DNA from 3 places in the Pseudorhizobium flavum genome. Region 1 is predicted to be linked to each of the others. Evidence: predicted binding sites of a transcription regulator. Region 1 holds the regulator's gene; each other region holds the start of a gene.
The links. Region 1 encodes LexA, which represses DNA repair genes until DNA is damaged. Its sites were predicted from a motif close to TGTTCNNNNTGTGTTCNG; they were not measured.

Region 1 (3,276 bases):
GCTTCTTCTACGGTGCGCCACAGGCGGCAGTCCCTTCGCAGGACGCAGCGCTGGACTGGGGTCGGGCCCTCGAGAGATGGATCTTCTCCCTACGCAGCATGATCGCCGACCGGATCCGCAGCGTAGTACCAGGGGACGCGGGTGCGTTCGCAGCAGCCATTGTCACCGATGAGAGACGTGCGATCTCCCGAGAAACGACGGAGGCCCTGCGCATCTCCGGCCTTGCCCATATCGTGGCGATCTCCGGGCTCAACATGGCGCTCGCCGCCGGTATCTTCTTCGTCGGACTGCGCAGTTGCCTCTGCCTGTTCACCGGCTTCGCCCAGGCGTGGCCGGTGAAGAAGATCGCCGCCACCGGGGCGCTGCTCATGGCCACTGCCTACTATCTCGTCTCCGGCTTCGCGGTCTCTGCAGAGCGAGCCTACCTGATGATGGCGGTGATGCTCATCGCTGTGTGGTTCGATCGCGCGGCAATCAGCCTTCGCAATATCGCGCTGGCGGCGCTCATCATGCTGGCGATGGCCCCTTCCGAGATCATGGGGCCGAGCTTCCAGATGTCATTCGCGGCGACGGCCGCGCTGGTCGCGGGTTATGCCTATTGGAGCCGGCGCGGCGCAGGGGAGGATTCGGAACCCTCGATCTTCGCCCGCGGCAGGCTCGCGCCGATGCTGACCGGCTGGCACTGGATGGCGGGGATTTTCGCGACCTCGCTGATCGGCGGCCTGTCGACGGCGATCTACTCGATGGAGCACTTTCACCGGCTTGCCGGCTATGGCCTGGCGGCCAACCTCGCCGTGATGCCGATCATCTCCTTCGTGGTCATGCCAGCTGGCCTGCTCGGTATGTTGCTGATGCCGCTCGGGCTCGATGCGCCCCTCCTGAAACTGATGGGTCTGGGGCTGGAGGCGGTCATCGCTGTCGCGAAACACGTGGCTGCCTGGGGTGGAGACGTCGGCACCGGCCGGCAGCACCCCTGGTTCCTGTCGATCGCCTCCATCGGCTTCCTGATCCTCGCCCTGTTGCGTACTCGGCTTCGGCTGGTCGGCGTACCGATCATGGCGCTCGCCTTCGCGCTGAGTTGGCAGGCGAACCGACTGCCCCCATCCGATGTCCTGGTCTCCGACGACGGGGCGCTGGTAGCCCTGGTGAGCGCTGGTGTTGCCACCAACCGCACGCGCCCGCCAGCCTTCATCTTCGACCAGTGGCAGCGCGCCCTGCTGCTTCCCGAGCCCGTCGCTCCGGTCATGTCTCCGGCAAGTGACATTGGCATTGCGGCGGCAGGCGATCCTTCTGTGAAAGCCGCGCTAACGGACGAGCAGCGTGACCGTGTCCGGTCGGAGATGTCGTCAATGCTCGCTCTCGCCGCAGCTGATGCGGGCCGGTTCCATTGCCTGCCCAAGCTCTGGTGCGTGGCGGTAGCCCATGAGGGCGGAGTCAGTATTGTCGTGGTCGAGGATCCGCGACTAGCAGGAAGCGCCTGCGATCTGGCGGCACTGGTTGTTGCTCCTCGCGCGCGGTTCGACGAATGTCGCTCGGGTGCCGTGCTGCTGAACGCCGCAAGCCTGAGAAAGACTGGCGCGATCGAAATCTATCTGAACGGCAGTCCCCACCCGTCCCTGTGGCGGGTCAACGCGGCAAGTGCCGGAACCCGCCGTCCATGGACCAGCCACCGTCTCTATGACTGGCGAAATGACAGCTTCGATGAAACGCTTCCCTTAGCGCTGCTGCGAATGATCAGTGGTAGCGGCGGATGAGGCCGACGAGCTTTCCCTGAACCTTCACCCGATCGGCGGGAAGGATGCGAGTCTCATAGGCCGGGTTGGCAGCCTCCAGCGCGATCGAGGCACCGCGGCGGCGGAACCGCTTCAGCGTTGCCTCCTCGTCATCGACGAGAGCCACGACAATGTCTCCGGGGCTGGCCGTCTGGCCGTTGCGGATGATGACCGTATCCCCATCCAGGATCCCCGCCTCGATCATCGAGTCGCCCTTGACCTCCAGTGCATAGTGCTCGCCGGCGCCAAGCATTTCGACAGGAACCGCAATGTCGTGCGTATTGTTCTGGATCGCCGAGATCGGCACGCCCGCCGCGATACGTCCCATGACCGGCACGCTCGTGCTTGCGTTCTCGTTGCTTGCGGCGATCGGCGAGGGGGCCGGCGCGGGCTTCTGCTTGCCGAGGCTGCCCTCGATGACGCTCGGCGAGAAGCCGCGGCGCGGCTGCAGGCTGGTGCTGTAGGCTTCCGGCAGCTTTATGACCTCAAGTGCCCGCGCCCGATTGGGCAGCCGGCGGATGAAGCCGCGCTCCTCGAGCGCAGTGATCAGCCGGTGAATGCCCGACTTCGACGCCAGGTCGAGCGCATCCTTCATTTCGTCGAAGGACGGAGGCACGCCCGACTCCTTCATCCTCTCGTGAATGAAAAGAAGCAGTTCCTGCTGTTTGCGCGTGAGCATCCGGGTTCCCTGACGATGAAACAAATACGGAACAGACCATATATGTTCCGGGTGTGTTCCGCAAGGCTAAAGTTCCAGCTGCGTCGGCGTGCTTATGCCTTGGCTCCGTGACAGAGGCGGTGGTTGCTGTTATGGACATCGCGTCCGCCGCAGCCGGGTCCCCGCGACGGAGCAGATGCCGCTTGAAAGGAGTGCCGCCATGGACATTAAGCCCAATCCCGAAGTTTTCGTGGGTGAAGGCCAGGGCCGCGTGTTGTTCTCCCAGCAGGCTCGCTTCTCGCTGATTGCCGGCCCCTGCCAGATGGAAAGCCGCGACCACGCCTTCATGATCGCCGGAAGGCTCAAGGAGCTCTGCGCCGAGCTCGGGATCGGCCTTGTCTACAAGTCCTCCTTCGACAAGGCGAACCGGACATCGTTGTCGGGTAAGCGCGGCATCGGCCTGGACAGCGCGATGGAAATCTTTGCCGACCTCAAGAGGGAATTCGGCTTCCCGGTTCTCACCGACATTCACACGGAAGAACAGTGCGCACTGGTCGCGCCCACGGTCGATATCCTGCAGATACCCGCCTTCCTTTGCCGCCAGACCGATCTGCTGATCGCCGCCGCGAAGACCGGTCGCGCCATCAACGTTAAGAAGGGCCAGTTCCTAGCGCCCTGGGACATGAAGAACGTCCAGGCTAAATTCACGGCAAGCGGCAATCCGAACGTGCTTCTCTGCGAGCGTGGCGCCTCCTTCGGCTACAATACGCTCGTCTCCGACATGCGTTCGCTGCCGATCATGGCCGCGATGGGCTCGCCGGTGGTCTTCGATGCAACGCATTCCGT
Region 2 (3,276 bases), on a different contig from region 1:
ATGACTGCACGTCCGGGGCAGCAGAGACCCTGTGGTACGTCCCGACCGTCTGCAAGAACATAGGCCGGTAGGATCGAAAGGCCGGCCACGGCCCGGCGCATGGCATCGAGGCTCGCGCGCAGGATGTTTCGCTCGTCGATGTGCCGGGGTCCCGAAGCGGCGATCGAGACATCGGCGGTTGCCATGATCGCTTCGAAGAGTTCCTCGCGCCGCGCAGCGGTCAGCTGCTTGGAATCATTGAGACCGTCGGGAATGTTGTTGGGATCGAGGATGACGGCTGCTGCGACAACAGGGCCTGCCAATGGGCCGCGGCCGGCTTCGTCCGTTCCTGCCACTGGCCAGTGGCCGGCATTGCGGGCGACAAGTTCCAGGCTGAAGTCCGGGACGAGCGGGACGTCATCGAACAGCATCGGAGAATCGGGGGACGTGCGAGCCAACATGGCGGCAGACTCGCACGCCCACCCGACCTCCTGCAAGCCCCGGCCGGTGTGATGCGGCACACTGTCCCGCCACGGGGAGGCGGGGCCGGGGTGTTTCGGATACGGAGGAGGCGGCATCCGCACCGAAATCTGGAGCAATCAAGAACCTTCGTTCGTCAGAGCAGCGACAGCTGGATCCCACCTCCATCCGGGCGGACAAAGAGATCATCGCGCAGCGGCAGGCCACGACGCCCCATGCCGAGCCGCTTGACGGTCATGTCGAACCGGCGGCCGATCTGCCACGCGTAGGGGCCGGAGCCTTTCATCCGCTTGCCAAAGTCGGCGTCGTAATCCTTGCCGCCGCGCATGGAGCGCACCAGCGACATGACGTGCCGGTAGCGGTCGGGATAGTTGCGAAGCAACCAGTCGCGAAACAGCGGGCTCACCTCCAGCGGCAGGCGCAGAAGGACGTAGCTCGCTTCCCGGGCACCCGCCGCGTGCCCTGCGTCCAGGATGCGCTCGATCTCGTGGTCGTTAAGCGCCGGAATGATGGGGGCGACCATGACAGCCGTCGGTACACCGGCATCGTTCAGGGCCTTGATTGCTTCCAGACGCTTGGTGGGGGTGGAGGCGCGTGGCTCCATCGTGCGGGCCAGCTTCCGGTCGAGGGTGGTGACGGAAATACCGACCTTTGCCAATCCCTTCGCGGCCATGTCCGAGAGGATGTCGAGGTCGCGCGTGATCAGGGCCGACTTCGTCACGATCGCAACCGGATGATTGGCCTTGTGAAGAACCTCCAGGATCTGACGCATGATCCGCCATTCGCGCTCGATTGGCTGGTAGGGATCGGTATTCGTGCCGATGGCGATGGCGCGGACCTTGTAGTCCGAGCGGCTGAGCTCGCGCTCCAGCAGCTTCGGCACGTCCGGCTTGGCGAAGAGCTTGGCCTCGAAGTCCAGCCCGGCAGACAATCCCATGAAGCTGTGGGTCGGGCGTGCAAAGCAATAGATGCAGCCGTGCTCACAACCGCGATAGGGATTGATGGAGCGGTCGAAGGAGATATCGGGTGAATCGTTCCGCGTAATTGCCGTGCGGGGCTTTTCCACCTGCACGTCCGTCGTGAACGGTTCCAGTTCCTCAAGCGACTGCCACCCGTCGTCGAACGCCTCGCGCCGTTCCTGCTCGAACCGGCCGCTCGGATTCAGCCCGGCGCCGCGGCCGCGCCGCCGGTCGATCTCGATGCGAAGGCTTGAGGATTTCACCAGGCAATCGGCAATATCTGCCGTATGGGCAGGTGCGAAGGCATCCTGCCGCAGATGGGTCAGCTCATTCATGTGACGCTCCGAAGGGCCTTTCTGCTTGCCCGCCTGATTAAATTCCTAAGACAGAAAGGAGAACAATGCAAGAACAAACTTGAAGGGGTGGATGTGGAAAAGCCGATGATGATACGATAGAAGCAGTTCATGCTGACTGTCTTGATGGAATGCAGTGACCACGAAACCGAACTCGCCCAGACACTTTCAGGTCTGGTTTCGGGTGCGGTGGAGGGGCTTGTCAGCGATGTAGCGGTGCTCGATCGAGGGTCCTCCGACGGCTCGGCAAGGGTCGCCGATGCGGCGGGATGCAGGTTTTACCGCGAGTGGGTTCTTTCCGATGTCCTGCTGGCTGCCCGAGGTGAATGGTTGCTCTTCATCGAGCCGGGTGCGCGTCTGCAGAAGGGATGGATCGACGAGGTGATGGAGTACATCGCGTCGGGCAGCAGGCCAGCCCGCTTCTCCCTTGCCCGCCATTGCCGCCGTCCGTTCCTGAAGCGACTCGTGGGGAGGGCGCAGCCGCTCGAGCACGGCCTCCTGCTGACGAAGCGGCAGGCGCTGAGCAAGGTCGCGCCAGGAATGGACGTCAAAGCTCTGGTGAGCGGGCTCAAGGCGGTCAGGCTGTCCAGCGAACTGATTCCCGCCCGCTCGCTGCGTGCGGCGGGTTGAGCCTCAGCCGGCCCCTCGCTTCAGGTGCTCGTCGAGGCGCGGCATGATCTCGATGAAGTTGCATGGCATGTGCCTGTAGTCGAGCTGGGCCTCCAGGATGCCGTCCCAGGCGTCCTTGCAGGCACCGGGCGAACCCGGCAGGACGAAGATGAAGGTGGCGTTCGCCACACCGCCGGTGGCCCTGGACTGGATGGTCGAGGTCCCGATCTTGTCATAGGAAATGCGGTGAAACACTTCCGAAAAGCCATCCATCCGCTTCTCGAACAGCGGCTCCAGCGCCTCCAGCGTGACATCCCGCCCCGTAAATCCGGTGCCGCCGGTGGTGATGATGACATCGATCTGCGGGTCGAGCGTCCATGTGCGCACCTGGGCGGCGATCTTCTCCTTGTCGTCGGTGACGATGGTGCGGGCTTTCAGCACGTGCCCAGCCTTCTCGATCCGGGCGACGAGTGTATCCCCAGAACGGTCGTCATTCGGCGTGCGGGTATCGGAGACGGTCAGGACGGCAATGCCGACGGGGATGAAGGGACGGCTCTCGTCGATACGGTTCATGTCACGATCCGGCAATGGTTTCTGTCGAGGCAAAGTACCAGTCCGGCCTTTCGGCCTGCAACATACTTGCGGCGTGATCGGCACTTCGCCTGGAATCGAATATGCCGAAGCAGGTGGCGCCGGATCCTGACATGCGCGTCAGCACCGCACCTCGGCTTCGCAGGAGTTCGCATAATTCCTCTATCTCCGGCACCAGGTCGCTGGCGGCCCGCTCCAGGTCGTTCCTCGAAGCATTCAGGATCGACATCCAGTTGCGTGGATCATTCAAGACCAGCCCCGTGTTTTGCCTGGACGCGAGGCGCGAGAACACCTCTGGCGTGGAG
Region 3 (3,276 bases), on a different contig from region 1:
ACTCGGTCATAAAGCGGGCCCTCCTTCTCGAAGCCTGTAGCGGGTGGAAGGGCGGCCAGAGCATTAGTTTTCGTAACCTCGGCGAGAGTGATAGCTGTCCTCAGGTAAGTCATACGCGCGTCCCCATTTCTTAAGTTTGCAAGATTATTATATCCCTATTTTGGATATATGTCAATAGCCGACAGTTTTGGCCGACAGAAATAGGGGAGGGAATCCATAACGGTACTCTTCCCTCAGCGTCTCTCTCAATTCTCTCCTGAGAGGCTTTGACTATGTCGACCGCGGCAAGCGACGGCTGGAAGCCCGTAAGGCCTGAAAAGGTTTCCCCAGCAGCCGGGGAGGGGGGATCAGGCTGCTGGGGATCGGGCGGGAAACCGGGGGAAACCGCCCGAATTGATGAGAGGGATTCAGCCTCTAATCAAATGGTCGCCTGGAAGTTCCCCTGGCACAATAGCCGTGCTGTTGGCTTCGGCGATGTCTGAGAAGGCCTCGACCAGGAGGCGCTTGAAGCTCCCAGGCATGCGGAATTCGCTGCCATCTGTCCTGGTCAGGATGACAACAGCGTCGATGTTTTCGTGAAGGTTTGGTTTTGAAGTCATGGTTGCCTCCGATTTCAATTCGGAGGCAATTGTCTCACCTGGCCAAGCAAGGCACAAAAACGCGGCGGCTAAAGCGCCGACAGATCAGGCTTTCTTTTTGGCCGATGGGGCCTTTAGCCGCCTTTGCCCGAGACCTGACGACACCGCGAGTTTAGAGCGAGCCACAGAATACTCCGGCGCTGTCATTGGGTAATCCTTGGGAAGCCGCCACTTTTCCCGATATTCTTCAGGCGAAAGCTCATGGTGGGTGGACAGGTGGCGCTTCAGGGACTTCAAGCCTCTGCCACACTCGAGACAGGTGATCGCCTCGGGGTTAACCGATTTCTTGATTGGGACAGCAGGCTGCTGGCGCACTTCTTCCGCAACCTGGACAGCGGATCCAGTTCCTAGAGCCTTGAAGGACGCGTGTACCGAGGCGATGAGCTCGGCCAGGCTGGCGGCGGGGACGACGTTCTTTTGGACATAAGCAGAGACAACGTCGGCCGTGAGACTGACAAGTTCTTCGGTGCGATCTATTTCGGACAAATCAGGGCTCCTAGGATTGAACGGACCTGTCTAAGGGCTATCGGATAGACTTCAAGGTGATTTTGGCTCGGATGCTAGTTTTCGCACTATGGCCTCAACTTCCGCGATCGGGACATCCCAGAGCGAGGCAGTTTGATGTCATACGGTAGAGAATGGTCGCGTTCTCCAGAGCCTTGGGGAAGATGGTAGTCGCGGCGAAGCCGTCGTCTCAAAGCAGGCAGCGTGAATCAGCGTCTGCCATCAGAGCCGATGAAAATTCATGTGAACCCCGATTGAGAGTCCTGTTTGTTCGCGTTATGTTCGAATATCATGGACAACTCAGACATACCTATCATTCCCGTTCCAATTTCCTGTGTAGGCACGACTGTGCCGCTTTCGGGCATCCTTGTGCCTGCTGGGTTCCCATCACCCGCTGCTGATGATCTCGAAGACGAAATTGACCCCATCGCGTGGATCGTAAGGCACCCCTCAGCCACGTTCTGGTGGAGGGTCTGTGGGGACAGTCTACTGGACGAGGGGATCCAAGATGGCGATCTGATCGCGGTGGATCGCGCTGGCAAGAAGAGGGTCGGGCGGATCGTACTGGCCTTGGTCGATGGCTCTATAACGGTCAAAAAGCTGGCTCGGCGAGACGGCCGATACTGGCTCGATCCCAAGTCCCGAGGTCGCGAATTCATTCCAATCCCAGTGACTGACAGCACGGAAATCTGGGGAGTGGTTGCTGGTGTTGTTCGTCGATATTCAGTTGATTGATTATCATGGAAACGCATATTGACGCTCTTCCGGGACTCGTCGTAGAAGGCACTCCTCACACCAGACATGTGGGAAATCCTTCGATTGTCACCTCAGGCGGCTTGGTAATGTTACCAAGCCGCCCTTTTTCTTGAGGTGAGAGGATGCCAGAACCAATCGCCCTCATCGACTGCAACAATTTTTACGTCAGTTGCGAACGTACGTTCGACCCCAAGCTGATCGGCGTGCCTGTCATCGTGCTTTCCAACAATGATGGATGCGCAGTTGCAAGATCCGAGGAGGCCAAAGTTCTCGGCATCAAAATGGGCGAGCCACTGTTCAAAATCAGGGGCAAGGTTGCCGCCCACGGGATCCGGACGCTATCGTCCAACTATTCGCTCTATGGCGACATGAGCCGCAGGGTCGTCAATGCCATCAGCCAGTTCTCGCCCTCATACGAGATCTATAGTATCGATGAGACCTTCGTCGATCTCGGCGGCTTCGGCGATCGGTACCTGAAACAAGCCACCGAAATGCGAACAACCGTCAAAGAGCTGACTGGCATCCCAACGTGCGTGGGTATTGCGCCGACCAAGACCCTCGCAAAGCTCGCAAACCATGCCGCCAAGAAGAATCCGATTTTTGGTGGTGTTTGCGACTTCACAGACGAGCGTGTGGCCGCCTGGTGTATGGACCGTATAGCCGTCGGCGAGGTGTGGGGTGTCGGCCGCCAAACAGAGGCTAAGCTGATCGCGCAAGGGGTTACAACAGTATCCCAGCTCCGCAACACTCCGATGCAATTGGCAAGGAAGATTGGCACTGTAGTGCTCGAGCGACTGGTGGCAGAACTTCAGGGAGTGCGATGTCTGGACATTGAGCAGGTCGAACCACAGCGCAAAGGTATGGCGGTCACCCGGTCGGCCGGGGAGCCTATGCGCGACTTAGATACCCTGATGCAAGCGATCACATCTCATGCGACCAGAGCGGCCGAGAAACTCCGTCAACATGGCCTCGTCGCAGGGCAGTTGACGGCCTTCTTCCACACCAGTCCGTTTTCAAATGGCCCCCAGCATTCGGCATCTCGAACGATCGGATTGAAGCCGATGAGTAGCAACACGTTCGATCTCGTGCAGGCTGCCAGCATGTGCATCCAGAAAGCGTGGAAAGGTGACCGCCGCGGGAATGGACATGCATATGCCAAGGCAGGCATCATACTGGATGACTTATTGCGTGAGGAGGATGCTCCCAAGTTGCTGTTCGACATCAATCGGCCGAGGGATGCTCGCCTGATGCAGGCGTTAGATGCCGTCAATGACAGGTTCGGGAAGAAGGCCCTGGTCGTTGGTAGTGAGGGCTTCAGGCGGCCGTTTGAGGTCAAGGCTGAGATGCGGTCGCCAAGGTATACGACGAGGCTCTCAGA

Region 2: ACEPP2_RS00770 (glycosyl transferase) is a predicted target of LexA. The motif match lies at 1,812-1,829, and genes of this name have one in related genera.
Region 3: ACEPP2_RS18255 (LexA family protein) is a predicted target of LexA. The motif match lies at 1,411-1,428, and genes of this name have one in related genera.

The regions. Positions count from the first base shown of each region.
Region 1 covers NZ_JBIOKZ010000008.1:110,380-113,655, reverse strand. Annotated here, with positions in the region: gene ACEPP2_RS15895 (ComEC/Rec2 family competence protein) at 1-1,754, shown strand, start outside; gene lexA (transcriptional repressor LexA) at 1,735-2,451, opposite strand; gene kdsA (3-deoxy-8-phosphooctulonate synthase) at 2,651-3,276, shown strand, end outside.
Region 2 covers NZ_JBIOKZ010000001.1:156,996-160,271, reverse strand. Annotated here, with positions in the region: gene ACEPP2_RS00780 (ribonuclease HII) at 1-440, opposite strand, end outside; gene ACEPP2_RS00775 (PA0069 family radical SAM protein) at 596-1,753, opposite strand; gene ACEPP2_RS00770 (glycosyl transferase) at 1,883-2,401, shown strand; gene moaB (molybdenum cofactor biosynthesis protein B) at 2,405-2,953, opposite strand; gene ACEPP2_RS00760 (4-(cytidine 5'-diphospho)-2-C-methyl-D-erythritol kinase) at 2,955-3,276, opposite strand, start outside.
Region 3 covers NZ_JBIOKZ010000012.1:8,679-11,954, forward strand. Annotated here, with positions in the region: gene ACEPP2_RS18245 (hypothetical protein) at 408-599, opposite strand; gene ACEPP2_RS18250 (MucR family transcriptional regulator) at 684-1,124, opposite strand; gene ACEPP2_RS18255 (LexA family protein) at 1,434-1,877, shown strand; gene ACEPP2_RS18260 (Y-family DNA polymerase) at 2,021-3,276, shown strand, end outside.